4 regions of the Paenibacillus graminis genome follow, and region 1 is predicted to be linked to each of the others. Evidence: riboswitches for the same ligand, from Rfam matches in the RefSeq annotation. Region 1 holds a riboswitch; each other region holds the start of a gene.

Region 1 (5,183 bases):
CATCCTCAGTCAGCTTATCGAGTGCCATCGGCAGCAGAATATTCTCTTCTTTAAAGATCATTTCATTAACTTCCTGAATAATGTCCGCCAGCAGACTGCTAAGTTCCCCGGCTTCCCCATTGTATGCACTGAGTGCGGCCTTAGCCTGCTTGATCATACTGCGGATACCGTCATCCACCCCCCACATCACCTTGGTAGGTCCATAGATGCCGTATTTCTCAAGGTAGGGAAACAGCAGATTCTCTTTGCGGCTGTAATGCTTGTCGAGATCGAGCAGCAGGCTCAGATCCTCCAACAGCTTGAACCTCATCTCTTCCGTGCCGCTTCTTAGAAATTTATCGGTGTGGAGCTGCAGGCGGAAATTGACAAGACGTTCAATCTCACGGTTCTCCAGCTTGAAGGTGTGCACGGGATGTCCCGGCTGTTCCTCCGGTTTATTGGAACGGTGAATCTCCTGGATCGACCCTTTGAAGATGGCCGTGTGCACAGAGCACAGTCGCTGCACCTCCTCTACAGGAATCCCCTCTTCTGTCATCAATGAATGCTCCATGGCCGAAATTTCTGCTACCGTAACATCGCCTACCGCTTCTGCAAAACGTGCTTTGACTTCCTCCACGCTTTTTCCGGCATGCAGCTCCTTGATGATTTCCCTAAGCATGGCTTGGCGGCGTGTCTGCTCGGGAACATCCACTTCCCGGTTGTTAATCAGTTCGCTCATTGTACTCTCTCCTCTATTGAATAATCTCGAAGCCATGGCGCTCAAAAGCTTGCCGGACGGTTTCGCGATCCATTTTTTTCACTGTGATTCCTTTGGACAGGGTCATGAACCTGCCTGCCGTCTGCAGCATGCCTGGCTTGGCGATATCGCGGAACCCCAGCTCCACCATAATATCTACGACCTCCGGATAACGGCTGACCAGCTCGAATATGGACTCATCCATGTTAAGGCTTTTGCTCATTGCGCTCTCCTCCTGCAGCTTAACCTCCGGCTAATTGATAACCTTTCTCAACACCAGCTTAGCATAGGGTACAGGGCCGGATTGTGATTGCAATCACAAAATCACAAACTTAATTAAGCTGACAACCAATTGGTTTAACCATGTGGATACGGAATGAAACGTATATAGAAAAAAGCTGCCTCCTCCGCATTTCATAGCGTCGGAAACAGCCTCTCGGAAAGGTTGCAGGTTATAGCATTCTGCTCAATCTGGACGAATTGCGGATATCGTGCGAGATCCGCATGCTGCAGAATTTGGGGCCGCACATCGAGCAGAAATGCGCTGTTTTGGCGCCTTCCGCTGGAAGCGTCTCATCATGGTACTCCAGCGCGCGTTCCGGGTCCAGCGACAAGTGGAACTGGTCACGCCACCGGAACTCGAACCGCGCCTTGGATAGTGCGTTGTCCCGGTCCTGCGCGCCCGGATGCCCCTTGGCCAAGTCAGCGGCATGTGCAGCAATTTTGTAAGTAATCACACCTTCACGCACATCATTCTTGTTCGGCAGGCCCAAATGCTCCTTCGGGGTAACGTAACAGAGCATCGCTGTCCCGAACCAGCCGATCATTGCTGCACCAATTGCTGATGTAATATGGTCATAGCCGGGAGCAATATCCGTGGTCAGCGGACCGAGTGTGTAAAAAGGGGCCTCCTGGCAAAGCTCCAGCTGCTTATCCATATTCTCCTTAATCTTGTGCATCGGCACATGACCCGGACCTTCCACCATCACTTGGACATCATGCTTCCAGGCCAAAGCAGTCAACTCACCAAGTGTTTCTAGCTCAGCAAATTGAGCCTCGTCATTGGCATCGGCGATGGAGCCGGGGCGTAGCCCGTCTCCCAGGGAAAAGGCGACATCATAGGTTTTCATAATCTCGCAAATATCCTCAAAATGCGTATATAAAAAGTTCTCCTGATCATGGGCAAGGCACCAGGCCGCCATAATGGAACCGCCCCGTGAGACAATTCCGGTCATTCTGCCAGCGGTAAGCGGAATGTAACGCTTCAGCACACCGGCATGAATGGTGAAGTAGTCTACACCTTGCTCCGCCTGTTCAATGAGCGTATCGCGGTACAGCTCCCAGGTCAAATCCTCAGCTATTCCTTTGACCTTTTCCAGCGCCTGATAGATGGGCACTGTGCCGATTGGAACCGGCGAGTTGCGGATAATCCATTCGCGGGTGGCATGGATTTTTGCCCCGGTGGAAAGGTCCATAATCGTATCGGCCCCCCAGCGCGTTGCCCACCTCATCTTCTCCACTTCTTCTTCGATCGATGAAGACACAGCGGAATTCCCAATGTTCGCATTGATCTTAACCAGAAAATTCCGCCCGATGATCATCGGCTCACTCTCGGGATGGTTGAGATTCGACGGGATAATGGCCCGGCCTGCCGCGACCTCATCCCTTACGAATTCAGGCCGGGTGTTCTCACGAATGGCGATATACTCCATCTCCGGTGTGATAATCCCCTGCCGCGCATAGTGCAGCTGGGTGACATTGCGGCCCTCACGCGCTCTTAACGGGCACCGGTGCAAGCCGGAAAAGCCTCCTTCCAGCGATCCGTCCGCTGTCCTTCCGTTATCTCCGGGCTGCACAGCTCTCCCGGCGTATTCTTCCGAATCTCCGCGTTCCGCAATCCAGCACAATCGGTGCGGCGGAAGACCCTTGCGGATATCGGTCTCTTGTCCGGCGTCCGTATAAATCCCGCTGGTATCATAGACACGCAGCGGCGCATTGTCCGCTTCTCCCGCCACGCCTTCAGTCCGGCTGAGACAGATTTCACGCATCGGAACCTGAATGTCCGGGCGTGAGCCCTCTACATACACCTTGCGGCTCGCGGGGAATCCGGAAAGATTAACCTCTTCCTTTTTTACTGAATCTGACATTCTTATCTCCTCCTCTGTGCTCTATGAGCAATTTGCAGATAAGATAATCACGCAGCAATTCAAAAAGCCGCTCCACCTGGAGCGGCTTTATTCAGGAACAGCCAAAGAAGGCTGCGCTAAAAAAGGTCCGACTCCACTTTCCTACGCTGGTATGATCCAGATCAGGTTCAAGGGTCCGGGAATCACTTATCCCGTCTCAGCCTATTCAGGCTCCCCTAGTGGGTATCTTATCTAATTAAATACAATTTACATGGAGTGGTATTTTGTGTCAATAAAAAATTTTGCTGATTGAGCGCCTCCGTTACTTATCCAGCGTTTCGCTCCAGTCATGCACCATCGAGCCCTCCAGATATTTCTCGGCATCCATGGCGGCCATGCAGCCGGTCCCGGCAGCTGAGATCGCCTGGCGGTAACGGGTATCCTGCACGTCCCCGCAAGCAAACACGCCCGGAATGTTGGTTTCGGTTGTGCCCGGATTAACCACGATATAGCCGTTGGCATCGGTAGTGATCTGGCCGCCCAGGAAGGCCGTGTTGGGTGTGTGGCCGATAGCGATAAATACGCCGTCCGCTTCCACAAGCTCTTCAGCACCCGTCTCATTGTTGCGGACCTTCAGTCCCTTCACCCCGGTATCCCCGATGGCGACTTCAAGCGGCGTGCGGTTCAGTGCCCAGGCCACCTTGCTGTTCTCCCGCGCGCGGTCCTGCATGATCTTCGAAGCGCGCAGCTCCGGACGGCGGTGGACCAGGGTCACGCTGGAAGCGAACCGCGTCAGGAAGCTCGCTTCCTCCATTGCGGAGTCGCCGCCGCCAACCACTACAATCTTTTTGCCGCGGAAGAAGAACCCGTCGCAGGTTGCACAGGTGCTGACCCCGCGCCCGACATTATCCTGCTCTCCCGGGATGCCCAGGTACCTCGCCGAAGCCCCGGTCGAAATAATTACCGACTCTGCTTCCAGCACACCCAAGCCATCCACGGTTATCTTAAATGGGCGCTGCGAGAAGTCCACAGCCTCCACCCAGCCATTCTTAAATTGAGCCCCAAAGCGCTCTGCCTGCTTGCGCATGTTATCCATCAGATCTGGACCCAGGATGCCATCAGGAAAACCGGGGAAGTTCTCTACCTCTGTCGTTGTAGTCAATTGTCCTCCCGGCTGCAAGCCTTCAATGACGAGGGGGCTGAGATTGGCACGCGCCAGGTAAATCGCAGCAGTCAGTCCTGCCGGGCCTGTTCCGATTACAATTGTTTTGTACATGAGTATATCCTCCTTAGGGTCAGATATTTTCCGTAAAAGGCGGCAAAATGTCCGCTGCCGCCCCGTCCTGCGGGAACCCGCATACTTGATGAATACGCCGCGCGTACCGGCTTACCATAGAGACCGAAACGCCGTAGCGCTGGGCAGCCTCACGATAGGTAAGCGGATGGCCATGCAGCTTGGCGGTCAAATATTCCAGAGCCGCACACCAGCCCGCAGTATGCCTAAACAAGGGAACATCCGGGTAGAGACGGCTTATAAACTGCTTCCAGAGGAGCTCAGCATCCTTCTTCAGAACGGCATCATACCGCCGGTCCATCACGGCAGCCGTATGATCAATAACCCGCTGCCAGTCCTCTTTCCATTCCGGTGGCCCTTTATGGATTGGCACGACCGGCTCTTGTACCGCCCTCTGGATTGTGTTCTCCTCCGGTGCGCCACCGATCAGGCGCTGCAGCCCGAGAAGTGCAGTCTCCTGCAGCGGCTCCTGCTCAGAAATCCCCTTCAGCACCTCGGACATTTCATCGTCCCCGATCCAGCGGAGCGCCTCTGTCACCTGAAGCTTCGTACTTGAATCACCGTAGCGCAGTGCCCAAAAGAACGAAGCGCGCAGCAGCGGATTATTCCGCACCTCCTCAGAGAAGCTGCCCATGTTGTTCTTCCACTGCTTGAGCTGCTCCTGGAAAGGCAGCTGATAATTATAGCTTACCGGAGGCAGCGGACGGCCTTCAGCCTGTGCCAGCTGAAGCTGGGACAGGAAAAACTTCGGTACTGCGGATTCCGGGTCCAGCTTCGCGGCCAGCTGCCAGCAGCGTACCGCCTCGCTCTCAAGTCCGCTGTTGCTTGCCGCAGCCGCACAGTAATGGTACAAGCTGGCATCGCCGCCAACCTCCTCGTCCTTCAGCAGGCGGCGGAAGTGCCCGTAGGCTGTTCTGTGCTTCCCCAGAATCCCCATCGTCGTAGCCATTTTGAATACATGCTCCTGGTGAAAAGGCACTGTGGCTTCCAGCATGCGCACCAGCCCCTCCAGCTGCTCCCGATCGCC
Region 2 (5,183 bases), 3.1 Mb from region 1:
CCTGCATTTACTAGGGTGGAACTGTCGTCTGTTGTATCTCGTGCACATTGCAGCACAACTCACAAATTGATAAAAGCCTCCTGCGTCTTGAAATCGCCATTCAGCAGTCCGTTGTCATTCAGCCAGGCCTTAACCTTGTCCCAGGATGCGGGGTCCTGATAGCCAAACGGCTGATCGCCGGCATCCATCAGGGGAAGCAGAAGCTCCAGGCTTTTGATTTCGATGTCTTTGTCCAGGGGAGCGGTAGCATCCTCGTGAGCCATTAGAAGGTCCAGCGCCTCCTGCGGGTGCCCGGCAACAAATTGCTGTCCTTTGCGTGCCGCCGCTATGAACTTCTCGATGTAACCTTCAGAATTCTGCAAGCCCGGATCGCTTGCAACCAGAACCAGCTCGTAGTAGTCGGGAACACCGTAATCCGTAGGGTCCAGCGAAATGACCGGATGCCCTTCCTTCTCCAGAATCAGCTGCTCATGATTAATGAATCCTCCGATAATTCCGTCTACACGTCCGGTTGAAATGGCCGGAATCAGGTCAAAACCCACATCGATCAGCTTCACTGCGGACGGATCGCCGCCATCGCTTTTGACCATTGTTTTCAGCATAGCTTCGTATAAGGGAACCGAAGAGTATCCGGCATTTTTCCCAGCCAGCTCTTTCGGGCTTTTGATCCCGCTGTCCGCCGGTAACATCAGATGGTTCAGCGGATGCCGGACGATGGCGGCGACAGACTTCACCGGAATCTGTTCTCCCCGGGCCATCAGCACCTGCGGCTGGTAGCTTAAGGCCAGATCGGCTTTGCCGGCGGCTACCAGCTTCAAGGCATCATTGCTGTCAGCGGGCATCTGGATATCCACATCCAGGCCTTCCTCTTTGAAATAGCCATTCTGTTGTGCGGCGTACAGGAAAGAGTGAACGGCGTTTGGATACCAGTCGAGCATAATCGTTAGCTTGTGGGGCTGCTGGGCGTTCTCTGCTGAAGCGGAGCTGGTTGGAACAGCATTGTTGCCGCCTCCACAGCCGCTTACTGCAATAGCAAGACATAGAAGCAGCGGTAGGGAGAGCAAGGAAAGACTCTTGTTACTAACGGGATGTTCAGAGGGAAAGATGTTCATCGATGAATGCCTCTTTTCTGCAAAATATATTTTTCGAGCAGCTTAATACTTAGGAACAGAACAATGCCGAGTACGGATAAAAGAAACACAGCGGCGAACATCTCAGCACTTTGCAGATTGCCCGCCATCCGGCGGCTAAAATACCCGAGTCCCCGGCTGCCGCCCAGCCATTCCCCGATCGTTGCGCCAATCACACAGTAGACAATTGAGAGCTTGAGTCCCGAAAACAGCGAGGGCAGTGCCGGAGGAATCTCGGTTTTCCGCAGAATCTGCCAGCGGTTCGCACCAAGTGTGAGCAGCAGCTCTTTGTACACCGCTCCGCTTTTGTGCAATCCGTCATAAGTGCCGATAACGACCGGAAAAAAAGCGGTCAGGAAGACCACCGCTACCTTGCTCCACAGCGTATAGCCAAACCACATAATAAAAATGGGGGAGAGCGCGATCAGCGGAATCGTCTGGCTGATGACCAGCAGGGGGTACAGCGCTTTCTCCACCGGAGAGAACATATGCATTCCCGTACCCAGCAGCACACCGCAGCACACGGACAGCGCAAAACCCAACAGCACCTCCTGCAGTGTAGCAGGCAAGTGTTCTCCAAAGAGCAGCAGCCTCTGCTCCAGCATTGCCGTCCATATGGCCGTAGGGGCCGGAAGAATGAAGGCAGGGACAAGCTTCAGCCTGGCTGCGCTTTCCCAGAAGGCAAGAGTCAGCAGCACCAACAGGGCAAAGGGGCCATATTCGTGCAAAAACTTTCTAAGATAGGTGCGTGTCATACAGCCTCCGTTCCAAATCCGCCCGCAAAGCAGCAAAATGCGGTTCATAATTCATGCGGTAATGCCTGGGGCGCGGAAGATCTACCAGGAATTCCTGTACACCGCCGCCAGCGCCGCCGGACATTAGATAGATCCGGTCACTGAGGAGGAGCGCCTCCTCCAGATCGTGGGTGATGAACAGGACGGTCTGCTCCAGACTGCCCCACAGCTCCAGCAGCCAGCGGTGAAGCCCGCGTTTGGTGATGGCATCCAGTGCTCCGAAGGGCTCATCCAAAAGCAAGAGCGTATTGCCGGCAGCCAGCGTCCGCAGCATAGCGATCCGCTGGCGCATTCCGCCGGACAGCTCATGCGGATAGCGCTGCTCTGTACCTTCCAGTCCAAAACGCTCCAGCAAATTACGGATACTTTTTACCGCTTCCGTTTTACTGCCTGTTCTGTTCAGCTCCCAGGGAAGCAGGCAGTTGTCCAGCACGGTTCTCCAGGGCAGCAGCAGATCCTGCTGGGGCATATAGGCAACCCGTCCCAGGCGTGATGAAGGATCGGCGGATGTCGTTCCCAGAACTTTAAGATCACCGCTGGTGTGCTGAAGCAAGCCGGCGATGATTTTGAATAATGTGCTTTTACCGCAGCCGCTGGCACCGACCAGAGAAATGAATTCCCCTTGGCGCACATCCATTGTCAGACCGCTGAATACCGGCGTCTCCGGAGATGTGCCGAAAGAATAGGACAGGTTCGTCATTGAGATCATATTCGTATGTACTAAGCCTCCTTTCATTGCGCGGCAACACAATAAAGACCCATCTGTCTCAAAGTGGAGACAAATGGGTCTGAAAGGTTCAGGCAGTAGACGTATAGCGGCACCGCTGATCGTTTCTGTTCCACTTCCCTCCGCTGGTATGATCCAGATCAGGTTCCAAGGGTCCGAAGCTTCAAGCTTCGTCTCAGTCGGCAGACTCCCCTAGTGAAATAGCAGGTCAATATTGATATTCGCAATTGCTAATTAATATAGCATATTCAGGCGGGTTGTCAAAGGATCTGTGCCGGAAAGGTTAAGTCCGTTGGATTCCAATGACGAACAGTGCGAGGACGCCCTTAGAGATTTCCTCTTTGGTAGAGCTGTGCAGCTTCTGTTGGTAGAGGTAGAGATCAGGGCTCAATACGGCAATAAGGGCGGTAGCGGCAAATTGCGGATCGACCGCAATCAGCAAGCCATCATCCGCGGCCCGCCGGATGCGCTGGGTCATCACTGCGTTCAGGCGGCGGAAAATCGGATGCTCGAACTGAGTAAGCTGTTTCTTGCCGGTGAACTCGGACTTAATCATCTGCAGCAGCTCAGCGTGCTGGTCTATGAAATCAACGACCTGCTCAATACTGCTCTGCAGGTCTTCCAACGGGGCAGAAGATCCGGCTGTGGCCTGCAGCTCCTGTTCCAGACGGGAAAGAAAACGCTCGGAGCTGGTTGAGAGCAAGGCAGAGCAGATTTCGCCTTTGTCCGTGAATCTGCGGTACAGCGAACCCTGGCCGATTCCCGCCCGCTTGGCGATGCTGAACATACTGACCGCCTCTAGGCCGTTCTCGGCAAACAATGCCTCTGCAGCCTCAAGAATCCGCTGGACATAAGGGTCCTGATAATCCCTGGCGGGTACCGGAGGTTCTTTTGCTGGTTTGTTGGTTGGTCTGCGGTCTGGTTCGTGTGAATTCATGGCAGGCTCCTTTCGGAAATGCAGCATCTATATTAGAAAAAAATGAAAATTAAATTGACAGTGCGGACAATTGTCCGTACACTGAAAAAGCAATACCGGACAATTGTCCGTTCGTATCATTTATTATATAGATAAAGCTGCGCAAAGGTCAATGTACGCCTACCGGAGCAGTTCAACTTAGGAGGAGATAGAAGATGGAGCAAGCGTTGAAGTCGGATGCCGATTTTCGCCTGTCAAGCATTCTGGTTCCGCTGCTGGCGATCATTGCCGGTGTGTTCATGGTGGTGCTGGACAGCACGGCGATGAATGTGGCTTTGTCCACACTAGTCAAGGATTTTCATACGGATCTAAATACTCTGCAATGGATCGTGACCGGATATATGCTGGCTCAGGCCTCAGTGATTCCGTTGTCCGGCTGGCTGTCTGACCGGTTCGGAGCCAAAACTGTTTTTCTCGCCGCAGTTATTGTATTCACCATCGGCTCTCTCCTCTGTGCCACCCCGAGCCGTGCGGAATGGCTAATTGCATTCCGTGTGCTGCAGGGACTGGGGGGAGGCTGTGTGCTTCCCGTTGGGATGGCTTACGTGTATAAGCTTGCTCCCAGGAGCAAGGTTGGCGTTGTTATGGGAATCATGGGGATTCCGGTGCTGTTTGCTCCGGCGATCGGCCCTGTACTGTCCGGCTGGCTTGTGGAGTACCATTCCTGGCGCTGGATTTTCCTCATTAATATTCCGATTGGCATCATTTGCCTGCTGATCGGTTCCCGGAAGCTGCCCAGATCAGAGCGGACCCAAGTACCGGGCATGGATAAGCTCGGGATGATTCTCGGGCCTCTGGCCTTTGCCTCCCTGTCGTACGGTGTCAGCCAAGGTGCGGATAGCTGGACCTCAGACAAAACACTGATCGGGTTATCCATGGGCGTGCTCGCCTTAATCGCTTTTGTGATTGCAGAGTTTCGCTCGGAGACCCCGCTGTTGGAACTGCGGATTCTGCGCTCCGGCGATTTCAGCACAGGCATTCTCGTACAATGGATTGCCCAGTTCGGCTTATACGGCGCATTGTTTCTGCTTCCGCAATTTCTCCAGCAGGCCCGCGGCTTCGGAGCTTTTGATACCGGTCTGACGATGCTGCCCCAAGCCATTGCATCCGGACTGATGATGCCCATTGCCGGGATTCTATTCGACAGGATAGGTGTCCGCTGGCTGGTGGTTTGCGGTCTTAGCCTTGTCTCTGGTGCCTTATTCCAATATTCGCATGCAGATCTTGCCACACAGAGCAAAGACCTGATCCTGCCGCTGATTATGTGCGGCGCGGGCATGGGGATGATGGTAATGCCTATGAATACCCATCTTCTGAACAAGGCCCCAAGCCACCTGGTGAACCGGGTTACTTCTCTGACCAACTCGATGCAGCAGGTAATCAACTCTCTGGCGGTATCGACACTGGTCACCATCCTGACCTCAAGGGCGGCAGCGCGCGGGGCGGAAATGCAAGAAGCTGCGGCTGCGGCCGGGAAGAATGCGGCGAATGCTTCTCCCGAAGCGTTGAAGCTAGCTGCACAAACTGTACTTGCCAAAGGGTTTGACGATACCTTT
Region 3 (5,183 bases), 360 kb from region 1:
GCCGGTATCCGTAATATGAGTCATGTTCATTCCTCTTTCTTTCCGGAAAGCCTAAACCGGTTATTCTGTAACGTAGTGCTCAGCCTGTATCAAGAGGTCTTGCGCGGCTTCCAGCGGACCAGCCACTTTTCCAGCAGGGCGATCAGGGCGAACAGCACCAGACTAAGAAGCACAATAATTACAATGGCAACGAACATCCGGTCTGTGCGGTAGGAGGCCTTCTGCAGCAGCATGTAGTAGCCGATGCCCTTGTCCGCGCCGATCCACTCCGCGACCACCGCGCCCATGACCGCGTAGGTTGCGGAGATTTTCAGGCCCGAGAACAGGGAGGGCAGGGAGCCGGGCAGCTCCAGCTTGGTAAAGATCTGCCACTTATTTGCCCCGGCCATTTTCATATAATTCATCATGATCCGGTCGCTTTGGGCCAGCCCGCCCATGGCGGCGACGGCAACCGGGAAGAAGCAGACGAGTGTGATGAGGACGATTTTGGGCATCAGCCCGAACCCGAACCAGATGATCAGCAGCGGCCCGAGGGCAATCGATGGCACATTCTGGCTGAGAATCAGCAGCGGGTACAGCGCTCTTTTCAGCCAGGGCACTAGATGCAGCAGCAGAGCTACAATAAGGCCCACCCCTGTGCCGACAGGAAAGCCGATCAGGGTCAGCCGCAGCGTAGCCGCCGTATGCGCCCAGATGCCCGAAGCATTGCCCCGGGATTCGCGGGCGATATCGCCGGGGCTTGGCAGCATCCAGGAAGGTACATGGAACACGGAAACCGCCAATTGCCAGGCCCCCAGAAAAAAGATGACCGCCACAAGGGGCGGCCAGATTTGGTTCCAGTATGATCTCACGGCCGGTATTTTTCCGTCAGCTTGTCCATGCTGATCCCGGTGGGGTTATGGGCGATCTTGATCTGTGAGATGACGCTGGGGCTGCCGGAAGCGATCAGTGCTTCGTGCATTTGGCGCACCACTTCGAGCAGTTCGTTCAGTTCACCTTCCATCGTGGTTTCGAGCGGGTTCACCTGGTGTTTGACACCGGATTGCTGAATCACCTCAATGGCCTTGTCTACATAAGGAATGGAATCCTCGTTGTTCGGAGTTTTAGGGATGACTTGAATGCTGAGCAGGGTATTGGCCATGTCAATCAGATCCTTTCAGGTTTGGTATCGTAGGTTTGCACAGTAGAATTACTGGCCTTGCGGCAAATAATCATTGGTGAACGCTGAAGCGGCATCCAGCGGTTTGTCCAGCAGCTTCAGGCCGTACATCCAGTCGGCGTAATTCTTCCAGACCTCTGCTTTTTGCTCACCCCAGCGGGCGGCATCGTCTTTATATTTCGGGCTCAGCCATTTCTGGCTGGCGAGGACCAGCTTAGGGTCGAGATCCGGCACAGCCTTGGAGAGGATAGCGGCCGCTTCTTCCGGCTTGTCGATCGCATATTGATAGCCTTTGGTTGTAGCCGCAAGGAAAGCCTTCACCAGCTCCGGATGCTTGGCAATTTCCTTTTCGCTGGTGGTCAGAACCGGGGTGTAGTAATCCAGCTGCGGCGCGTAATCCTTCAGATACAGCATGTCAACCGGCTCGCCGCGCAGCTCGGCTTCGATACCGGTCCATGCATAGAAAATCCACGCAAAATCGATGTCGCGTTTTACGGCAGTGAAGAAGTCGGCTTCTCCGATGTTGACCAGCTTCACCTTTTTGACATCGCCGCCTTCAGGGTCCATGATCGCTTTCATGGCAGCTTCTTCAGCCGGGGAGCCCCAGCCGCCGTAGGTTTTGCCTTCAAAATCTTTGGGCGTCTTGATCTTGCGGTCTTTCGGAGCGGCAAACCCCGAGGTATTATGCTGGATGATGGCAGCGATTGAGACGAGCGGCACATCCTGCAGCCGGGCCAGTGTGAGCGCCTCCTGGGCACTGATGCCAAAAGCGGCTTCGCCTGAGGTGACCATTGTGTCGGCTCCGGCTGCACCAGGCTGCACTATTTCTACATCCAGGCCTTCCTCCTCATAATATCCCAGCTCCTTGGCTGCATAGAGGCCGGTATGGTTGGTGTTTGGCGTCCAGTCCAGAGCGACCTTAATTTTAGTCAGCTCTTTTGGAGCGTCAGCCGCCGGGGCGGTGGCCTCAGGCGCGGCGGAGCTGTCTCCGGATGGAGCAGCGCTATTCCCGCCGGAATTTGCATTATTGCTGCCGCAGCCGGCCATTACGATGACCAGCATGCAGCTGATGCAGAGCATTAGTGTTTTTTTGACTCCCATTTCTTCTCTCCTTCCAGCTCTCCCCAGTCTTCCAAATTCTGATGATGTCCATACCCAAAAAAGCGCCCCGGAGATCGGGACGCCTGCATTTGCGTTAGGGACCGCTTAAGCCAATTGGCTGAATAGCGGGTGATGGATTCCTACGCTGGCATTATCCAGATCAGGTATAAGGGTCAGTATCTTTGCGGGATACACTCTCAGCCGGCCCATTCCAGCCCCCCTGGTACTATGAAGTTATGGGTATTGCTGTGTTCTTACGGTGTATTATAGCTGTCGCCTGCGGGGTTGTCCAGTAGCCGTCTGCCAGAATGCGGAAATGTGCCCAGAACGTCCAGACCGCCGGGGTAACCTGGCCTTATGTTATAATACGGACAAGGCTCTACAATTCCGTTTCTGAAAAAGGAGTGACCCTATGTTCGCTGACCAGCAACATGCCGGAGAACGGCTGAAGGCGCTAGCGGAGCAGTTGGCGGAAGAAGTCACTTTGCGTCAGTATGAGCGGCAGCCCGGGCTGCGGCAAAGATTCGGCCCTTCCGGCATAGCAAGAACCAAGCAGGATTCTCTTTATCATTTCCGGTATCTGGCCCAAAGTGTGGCGCTGGATAGCCCGCTTTTATTTATAAATTATATTATCTGGCTGAAAGTCCTGCTCGCACAGTATAAGATTACGGCCGAGGATCTGCAGATCAATTTGGATCTGATGAAGGATGCTATAAGTTCCCAGGTGGAAACACCAGAAAAGGAGCTGATTATAAGCTATCTCGATATGGGGATACACCACGCACGCGGAGAGGACAGCCTGCCTACCTTTCTTCTTCCGGAAAAGCCCTATTACCACGAGGCAGAGGAGTACCTGAAGCTGCTTCTGGCCGGTGAACGCCGTAAGGCTTCGGAGTTCGTGCTGGGGCTGCATGAGGACGGTGTGCCTATCCGTGATCTCTATCTGCATCTCTTCCAGAACAGCCAGTATGAGATTGGCCGTCTATGGCAGCTAGGCCGCATCACTGTAGCCCAGGAGCATTACTGTACAGCCTGTACCCAGAGTATCATCTCCCAGCTCTACCCGCGTTGGATTGAGGCAGCACAGAAAAGCAAAAAAACGCTGGTAGCGGTCGGCGTGGGCGAGGAGCTGCATGAAATCGGATTGCGGATGCTTGCTGATTTCTTCGAAATGGAGGGCTGGAACACCTGCTACTTGGGTTCCAATATGCCCGCAGAGGGACTGATCCGCTATTTAAAAGAGCAGCCTGCCGATCTCCTGGCCGTCTCGATTACCATGACTTATCATGTGTCGGAGGTTCAGCGTTTGATTGCCTCGATCCGCACGCATGCCGGACTGGACCGCATGAAAATTCTAGTCGGCGGAATGCCGTTTAATATCGACAGAGCATTATGGGAAAAGGTTGGAGCCGACGGCTACGCCCCGGACGCCAAAGGGGCGCTGGAAATGGCGGCACAGCTGATTCCCCGGAACTAGCACCCAGAGAACTTATACAAAAGGCGGGATATAGAAATGGCCGACCACGAGCAGGAAGTCCGGAAACTGAGGGAAACCATTGAGCGGCTCTCGCATCAAGTAATTCAGGGACAGCAGAGAGAAGAACAGACCCTCGCAGAATTCTCCGCGATGAACAATGAATTAATTACGATGCACCGGCTGCTTGCGAAGAACAGTGCCGGCCTTAAGGAGATGAAGGAGGAGGCGGAGGAGGCCAACCGGGCGAAAAGCCTGTTTCTGGCTACAATCAGCCATGAAATCCGCACGCCGATGAACGGCATTCTGGGAATGACCGAACTTCTGGAGGCTGAAGGTGCGACGGACGGGCAGCGGGCTCATCTGGAAGTTATCCGGGAATCCGCACAATACCTGCTGCAGATGATCAACAACCTGCTGGATATCTCGAAGATTGAAGCCAGTAGAATGGTACTGGAGAAGACACCGCTTAACCTGCGTGGTCTGCTTGAGCATGTGGTCCGGCTGCTCTCTACGGCTGCCGTGAAGCGCGGGAATATTCTGAAATGGCAGGTTGCGGACAGAGTAGACCATACTCTAAGCGGTGATTCGTCGAAAATTCTTCAGGTCCTCATCAATCTGGTGGGAAATGGACTAAAGTTCACACAGAACGGTGAAGTGGAAGTGACTGTAAGGCTGCTTCGGGAGGATGCGGCCCAGCAGTACCTATGCTTCGAAGTCAGGGATGAGGGTATCGGCATTCCACTGAAGGATCAGGCAACGCTGTTCCGGCCCTATTCACAGATCAGCAGCGAGTCGGCAATGGCAGTGGAGGGCACGGGGCTTGGCCTGTCGATCTGCAAGTCCATGGTGGAGCTGATGGGCGGGACGATTATGGTGGACAGCGCCCCTGGCCGGGGCTCAACCTTCCGGTTTGAGGTTGCGCTGGATAAGACGCTGAGCCTGAAGGAACCGGCTCCCGCGGGTGAAGCGGTATTGCCGGAGGCCCGCTTCAGCACGCAGCCGGTGCTGGTTGCAGAAGACAACGGACTCAACAGCACCCTCTTGCTGCTGCAGCTGAAGAAGCTGGGCATTACAAATGTGCAGATGGTCGGCAGCGGCAAGGAAGCTGTCGAAGCCTGGCAGCAGGGAGAGTACGGGCTTATTCTGATGGACAGCAGGCTTCCCGGTATGAACGGAGGGGAAGCGGTCCGCAGAATCCGGCAACTGGAGTCTTCCGGGGCAAGGCCGAGAATTCCCATCATCGGGGTGACCGGGGATGGATCGGAGGAGAGCCGGGCACAGTTTTTCGAGGCTGGTCTGGACGACTGGGCGGTTAAGCCTTTGAACCTGGAGCGGCTGAGGCAGCTTCTGGACAGATGGTTCAGCCCCGGGCCTTATATCCCGGTGCTGGATGCGGATACCATTTCCGGTATCCGGGAAATGGACGGGGAAGAGGCGCCGCAGCTG
Region 4 (5,183 bases), 2.4 Mb from region 1:
CCTCTCTAAGCTCCCGGTATTCCTCCGTGGACAGCGGATTCACCTCAATACTTACGGAAGGGAAGTACTCGTGCAGAATTTCTACGCATTCCTTCACATAAGAAGCCGGGCTGTCACTGCGCGATTCGCCGGTCAGCACCAGAAGATGGCGCAGGCCTGTGGAGGAGATCGCAATCGCCTCTTGCCTGACCTCCTCCGGCGTCAATTTTTTTCTCGGAAAATCATAAATGGAGCTGAAGCTGCAATAGGTGCAGTGATTCACACAAAAATCGGCCAGATACATCGGTGTGAACAGCTGCATCACATGCCCGAAATGCGTACGGGTCAGCCGCTGCGCACGCTGGGCTATCTCCTCCAGGCATGGCTCCGCAGCCGGAGACAGCAGGGCCAGCAGGTCGCTTTCATCCAGGCGGTCCTTGCATAGTGCCCGCTTCACATCCTCCACCTGGAACTGCTGCCATAGGCTCTCGTAAGGAAGCTGCTCCAGACGGGTCAGTGTTTCATAAAAACTCATGTTTCTCCCTCCTTTCGGTATGGCTCAGAATCACTTCAGAAATCCGGTCAAAGGCGAAGACGCGACCGCCGTCTCTTCCACCGGACCGAGCCCGGCCAAATAGGCCTTGCGGCCTGAAGATACGGCTTCGCGGAAGGCTTCGGCCATCAGCAGCGGATCACGGGCAGTAGCGATAGCCGTATTGAGCAGCACAGCGGAGGCCCCCAGCTCCATAGCTTCCGCCGCTTCGGACGGTCGGCCGATACCGGCGTCAACAATAACCGGAAGATCCACCTCAGAGATGAGAATGCGGAGCAGCTCTTTGGTCCGCAGGCCGCGGTTGGAGCCGATAGGCGAGCCAAGCGGCATAACCGCGGCAGCTCCAGCCTCTTTCATTCGAATTGCAGCGGAGAGGTCCGGGCTCATATACGGCAGCACCACAAAACCTTCGGCGGCAAGTATCTCCGTAGCGCGGATGGTCTCAAGATTATCCGGCAGCAGATATTTCTGATCGTTAATGACCTCAATCTTGACCCAGTTGCCAAGGCCTGCGGCTCTGGCCAGTCTGGCGATCCGCACGGCTTCCTCGGCGGTGCGCGCCCCCGATGTATTAGGCAGCAGGGTCATATGGGGAGGAATATGGCTGACAATATTGTCGCGGCTCTCCGGATCTATGCGGCGAAGGGCAACCGTGATCACTTGTGAGCCTGAAGACGCAACCACCTCGGGAATCAGTGTATTCCGGCTGTATTTGCCGGTGCCGATGAACAGCCGGCTTGATAACGTAATACCGCCAATCACAAATGGATCTAACATAAGCATGCCTCCTGGTATGAAATCGGATAATATCTGCTGTGGTTGCAAAATGAAGAGATGCTATGGGAACGAACGCCCCGCATTGTGCTCTCTCAGGAAGCAGTGCTTCAGCCCCCGCCTACAAAATGCACCAGCTCCAGCCGGTCACCTTCACAGAACGATGTCTCGCCGTAATGCTCCCTGTTCACAATTTCACCATTGCGCTCCACGATCACAAGCCGTCCGCTCCATTCGGGCCGGCTGAGCAGGTCAGCTACCGTCCGGCAGTCTTCCGCAATCTCCAGGGCTTTGCCATTGATGATCAGATTCATGCCTTCTCACCTCCTTTGCGTGACATATCCATAGCTCACTAAACGCATAACAACTTAAACACATAACAACTCCGGTCTTAAGCCTCCTGGACCGCCAACCGGTAAGCACGCGCAGCGGATACAGCGTCTCCGGCACCACAAATGCCGGACATGACTGCAATCCCGGCTGCCCCTTGCCGGATCACCTGACCGGCATTGCCCGGCTCTATGCCGCCGATGGCAATCAGCGGAATACGGCTGCAGCGCACCGCTTCCCCCAGCAGCCCCAAACCGCGCTCCTGCTGGCCGGGTTTGCAGGCGGTAGGAAAAACATGGCCGAACAGGCAATAGTCGGCCCCCTGCAGGCCCGCTTCCGCAGCTTCCGCCGCGGAATGCACCGACCTGCCCAGCCGCAGGCGGGGAGCGGCGGCACGGGCTGCAGCCGGCGGCAGGCTGTTCCAGGCCAGCTGAACAGCGCCTGCACCAGCGGCCAGCGCAACATCCAGCCGGTCATTGATGACTAGGCTGGAAGCGGGAACCCCCGCAAGCAGCAGCTGCTTCGCCATGTCCAGCAGTTCCAGGGCAGACCGGTGCTTTTCCCGCAGATGGATGTAGTCCACGAGCGGATATACAGCCGCAGCAAGGTTAATGAATTCTCCCGGCGCAAGCCTTCCGTCCGAGATCAAATGAATCTCCGCCACAGCTTCACCTTCTATTCGCTATATTCTTTGAGCAGACCGGGAACAGAACAAACCAGCCTTCGACCCTTCAACAAAGGCATTTCTGCCGTTCTTTCCGGACAAACCAGCCGTCAACTCTTCAACAAAGGCATTTCTGCCGTTCTTTCCAGGCCAACCCGCGTTCAGATCCAAATTTGTTCTTTAAACGAACCAAGTAAAAAATCCCTTCTCCCCTTACACACCTTATCCAAAACAGAAAAAACACATAATTTCCAGACAACAAAAAAACCGCCCCCGCGGTAGGAGGCAGTCATAAATGTGTACAGGAATACGGGCGTATGGATACAACCCCGCTGCAGTTCATTCATTCTCCGCTTTCCTACGCTGGGTTTAACCAGATCAGGTTCAAAGGGTCCGAACGGAACGTTCGTCTCAGCCTCGCGGCACCCCTAGGGACAATTCCATTATTCAGTTGCTGACGTGGTTCATATTAACATATAATTCCTCGGAAAAGCTATCCCTTTCGCTGAAAAACTGCTTCCTTGGCAGGTGCAGCAAAAAGAGCGGGCCGCGAAGGCACGCTCTTAAACTGCTGCTGTATTTCCAAGTAAACCTGGTCTGCACCACAACTCTTAGCCGTTGACCACTTCTCCGCCATTAACATGCATGACCTGCCCGCTGACATAGGATGAATCATCCGAGGCCAGATAGACATAGGCTGGAGCCAGCTCTTCCGGCTGTCCCGGACGTTTCATCGGCTGTGTGCCGCCGAACTCGCTGACCTTTTTGGCATCAAAAGTGGATGGAATCAGCGGTGTCCAGATCGGACCCGGAGCTACGGCATTGACACGGATGCCTTTTTCCGCCAGATTCATCGACAGTGAGCGGGTGAAGCTGAGAATTGCGCCTTTGGTAGACGAATAGTCCAGCAGCTGCGGGCTTCCCCGGTAGGCTGTGATCGACGTCGTGTTGATGATCGTAGAACCTTTTTTCAGATGCGGCATAGCGGCCTTGGTCAAATAGAACATGGAAAAAATATTCGTACGGAACGTCCGCTCCAGCTGCTCCGAGGTGATATCCTCAATCTTGTCCTGCGGATGCTGCTCGGCGGCGTTGTTGATCAGGATGTCTAGTTTGCCCAGGCCTTCTACTGTTTTGTTGATCAGGTCCTGGCAGAATGCTTCTACCCCAATGTCACCGGCGACCAGAATACACTTCCGGCCCTCCTGCTCGACCTGGCGTTTCGTTTCTTCGGCATCGGAATGCTCATTCAGATAGGAAATGACCACATCCGCACCTTCCTTGGCAAAATGAACGGCAACCGCACGCCCAATACCGCTGTCGCCTCCCGTAATCAGAGCCGCCTTGCCCAGCAGCTTGCCTGCCGCTTTATAGCTTGAGGTTTCAAATTCCGGACGCGGCTTCATCTCGCTCTCGATTCCGGGCTGCCGGTCCTGCACCTGAGGCGGCAAAGTTTTGGTGGATTGTTTGTTGTCTGGCATGATCCATTCTCCTTTCGCTGTGCAACTTTTTTGGGAAGTAACCACATCGTATTAGGATGGCTTATGCATCATCAATTATACAATCGCTTTACGTTATGTTACTTACCACACTTCCAGGTAATCCAAACAAAAAATCCAGCCGCTTTTGCTGGGGACGGCACCTCGTCATCATCACCTATACCCGCATTTCCACAGAAAAAAGCCCTCGCAGCCGGAGCCATTTTACGTGAGTTCAACTTAGATAATATGTCTGTACACCATAAAAAACATCATCACGATCAGCAGGACCATCAGCAGCAGGCTCAGGGTGCGCAGCTTCGCGGTATGGTCAGACACATCGCGGTTCTCGCGCATTCCGGCAGCTGCCAGACGCAGCGGCTTGCCCATAATGCCGCCTAAGGCAAACATCGCCAGCAGGAGAACTATAACCACAACCATCCAGGCTACGGTATAATCCCCTTGTGAAATCATATAGCCCCCTGTCAGCAGTTGAATGACCAGACCATACTGGGCGAACCGGTTAAATCCGCCGATAGCGCTTAACGTCCCCTCTTTGGCTGAAGCAGAGAGCTTGGCCGTACCGTTCAAAATAAACGGCAGCACCAGATAGAAGCCGAGCGCCAATGTCCCGATCATATGTAAGAAAAAGAAAATCCGATCCATGATTAGCCTCCTCATTTTTCGCTGTGATATATGTTACATTCTTATTATACCCAACCGCATCGCTTATGAAAAGAAAGCCCTCATTTCTTGAATGGAAATGAGGGCTTATATCCGTATGAACCTAGACCGTAACCACTGAAGTTACTGCACGTACTGAATCCGCAGACTTATCGAGAGCCGCTTTCTCTTCCGCTGTCAGCTCCAGCTCGAAGATCTTCTCAATGCCATCCGCACCCAGCAGAGCCGGGATGCCCATGAACAGACCGTCGTATCCGTATTCTCCTTCGAGAAGGGCAATGACAGGAAGTATCCGCTTCTTATCCTTCAGAACCGCTTCGGTCATCTGCACAAGAGATGCCGCAGGGGCATAGTAAGCACTGCCGTTGCCAAGCAGGCTGACAATCTCACCGCCGCCAACCCGTGTACGCTGCACGATCTCCGCAATCCGCTCTGCCGGCATCAGTGTTTCGATCGGAATGCCGCCGACACTGGAATACCGCACCAGCGGAACCATGTCGTCCCCGTGGCCGCCCAGAACAAAGCCGCGTACATCCTCCACCGAAACGTTAAGCTCCTCGGCGATAAAAGTACAGTAACGCGCGGTATCCAGCACGCCGGATTGGCCGATGACGCGGTTTTTGGGAAAGCCCAGCGTTTTGAAGGCCACGTAAGTCATGGCATCTACCGGGTTGCTCAGGATGATGACAATGGATTCAGGCGCCACACGTTTCACATTCTC

Evidence for each region. A riboswitch is a leader RNA that binds a small molecule or an ion and turns the genes downstream of it on or off. The one in region 1 is predicted to bind thiamine pyrophosphate.
Region 2: another riboswitch for thiamine pyrophosphate. It lies ahead of PGRAT_RS13390 (ABC transporter ATP-binding protein); the one in region 1 lies ahead of thiC (phosphomethylpyrimidine synthase ThiC).
Region 3: another riboswitch for thiamine pyrophosphate. It lies ahead of PGRAT_RS02330 (ABC transporter substrate-binding protein); the one in region 1 lies ahead of thiC (phosphomethylpyrimidine synthase ThiC).
Region 4: another riboswitch for thiamine pyrophosphate. It lies ahead of PGRAT_RS10330 (thiamine phosphate synthase); the one in region 1 lies ahead of thiC (phosphomethylpyrimidine synthase ThiC).

The regions. Positions count from the first base shown of each region.
Region 1 covers NZ_CP009287.1:163,529-168,711, reverse strand. Annotated here, with positions in the region: gene PGRAT_RS00835 (DUF438 domain-containing protein) at 1-718, opposite strand, end outside; gene PGRAT_RS00830 (DUF1858 domain-containing protein) at 732-959, opposite strand; gene thiC (phosphomethylpyrimidine synthase ThiC) at 1,189-2,883, opposite strand; TPP riboswitch at 3,005-3,110, opposite strand; gene trxB (thioredoxin-disulfide reductase) at 3,185-4,138, opposite strand; gene PGRAT_RS00815 (tetratricopeptide repeat protein) at 4,158-5,183, opposite strand, start outside.
Region 2 covers NZ_CP009287.1:3,243,012-3,248,194, forward strand. Annotated here, with positions in the region: gene PGRAT_RS13380 (ABC transporter substrate-binding protein) at 60-1,112, opposite strand; gene PGRAT_RS13385 (ABC transporter permease) at 1,109-1,885, opposite strand; gene PGRAT_RS13390 (ABC transporter ATP-binding protein) at 1,866-2,660, opposite strand; TPP riboswitch at 2,752-2,855, opposite strand; gene PGRAT_RS31620 (TetR/AcrR family transcriptional regulator) at 2,935-3,588, opposite strand; gene PGRAT_RS13400 (DHA2 family efflux MFS transporter permease subunit) at 3,783-5,183, shown strand, end outside.
Region 3 covers NZ_CP009287.1:520,966-526,148, forward strand. Annotated here, with positions in the region: gene PGRAT_RS02320 (ABC transporter permease) at 90-851, opposite strand; gene PGRAT_RS02325 (thiamine-binding protein) at 848-1,141, opposite strand; gene PGRAT_RS02330 (ABC transporter substrate-binding protein) at 1,190-2,260, opposite strand; TPP riboswitch at 2,381-2,492, opposite strand; gene PGRAT_RS02335 (cobalamin-dependent protein) at 2,673-3,737, shown strand; gene PGRAT_RS02340 (ATP-binding protein) at 3,774-5,183, shown strand, end outside.
Region 4 covers NZ_CP009287.1:2,563,650-2,568,832, reverse strand. Annotated here, with positions in the region: gene thiH (2-iminoacetate synthase ThiH) at 1-514, opposite strand, end outside; gene PGRAT_RS10340 (thiazole synthase) at 545-1,309, opposite strand; gene thiS (sulfur carrier protein ThiS) at 1,417-1,620, opposite strand; gene PGRAT_RS10330 (thiamine phosphate synthase) at 1,698-2,300, opposite strand; TPP riboswitch at 2,639-2,740, opposite strand; gene PGRAT_RS10320 (SDR family oxidoreductase) at 2,912-3,781, opposite strand; gene PGRAT_RS10315 (hypothetical protein) at 4,019-4,444, opposite strand; gene mdh (malate dehydrogenase) at 4,566-5,183, opposite strand, start outside.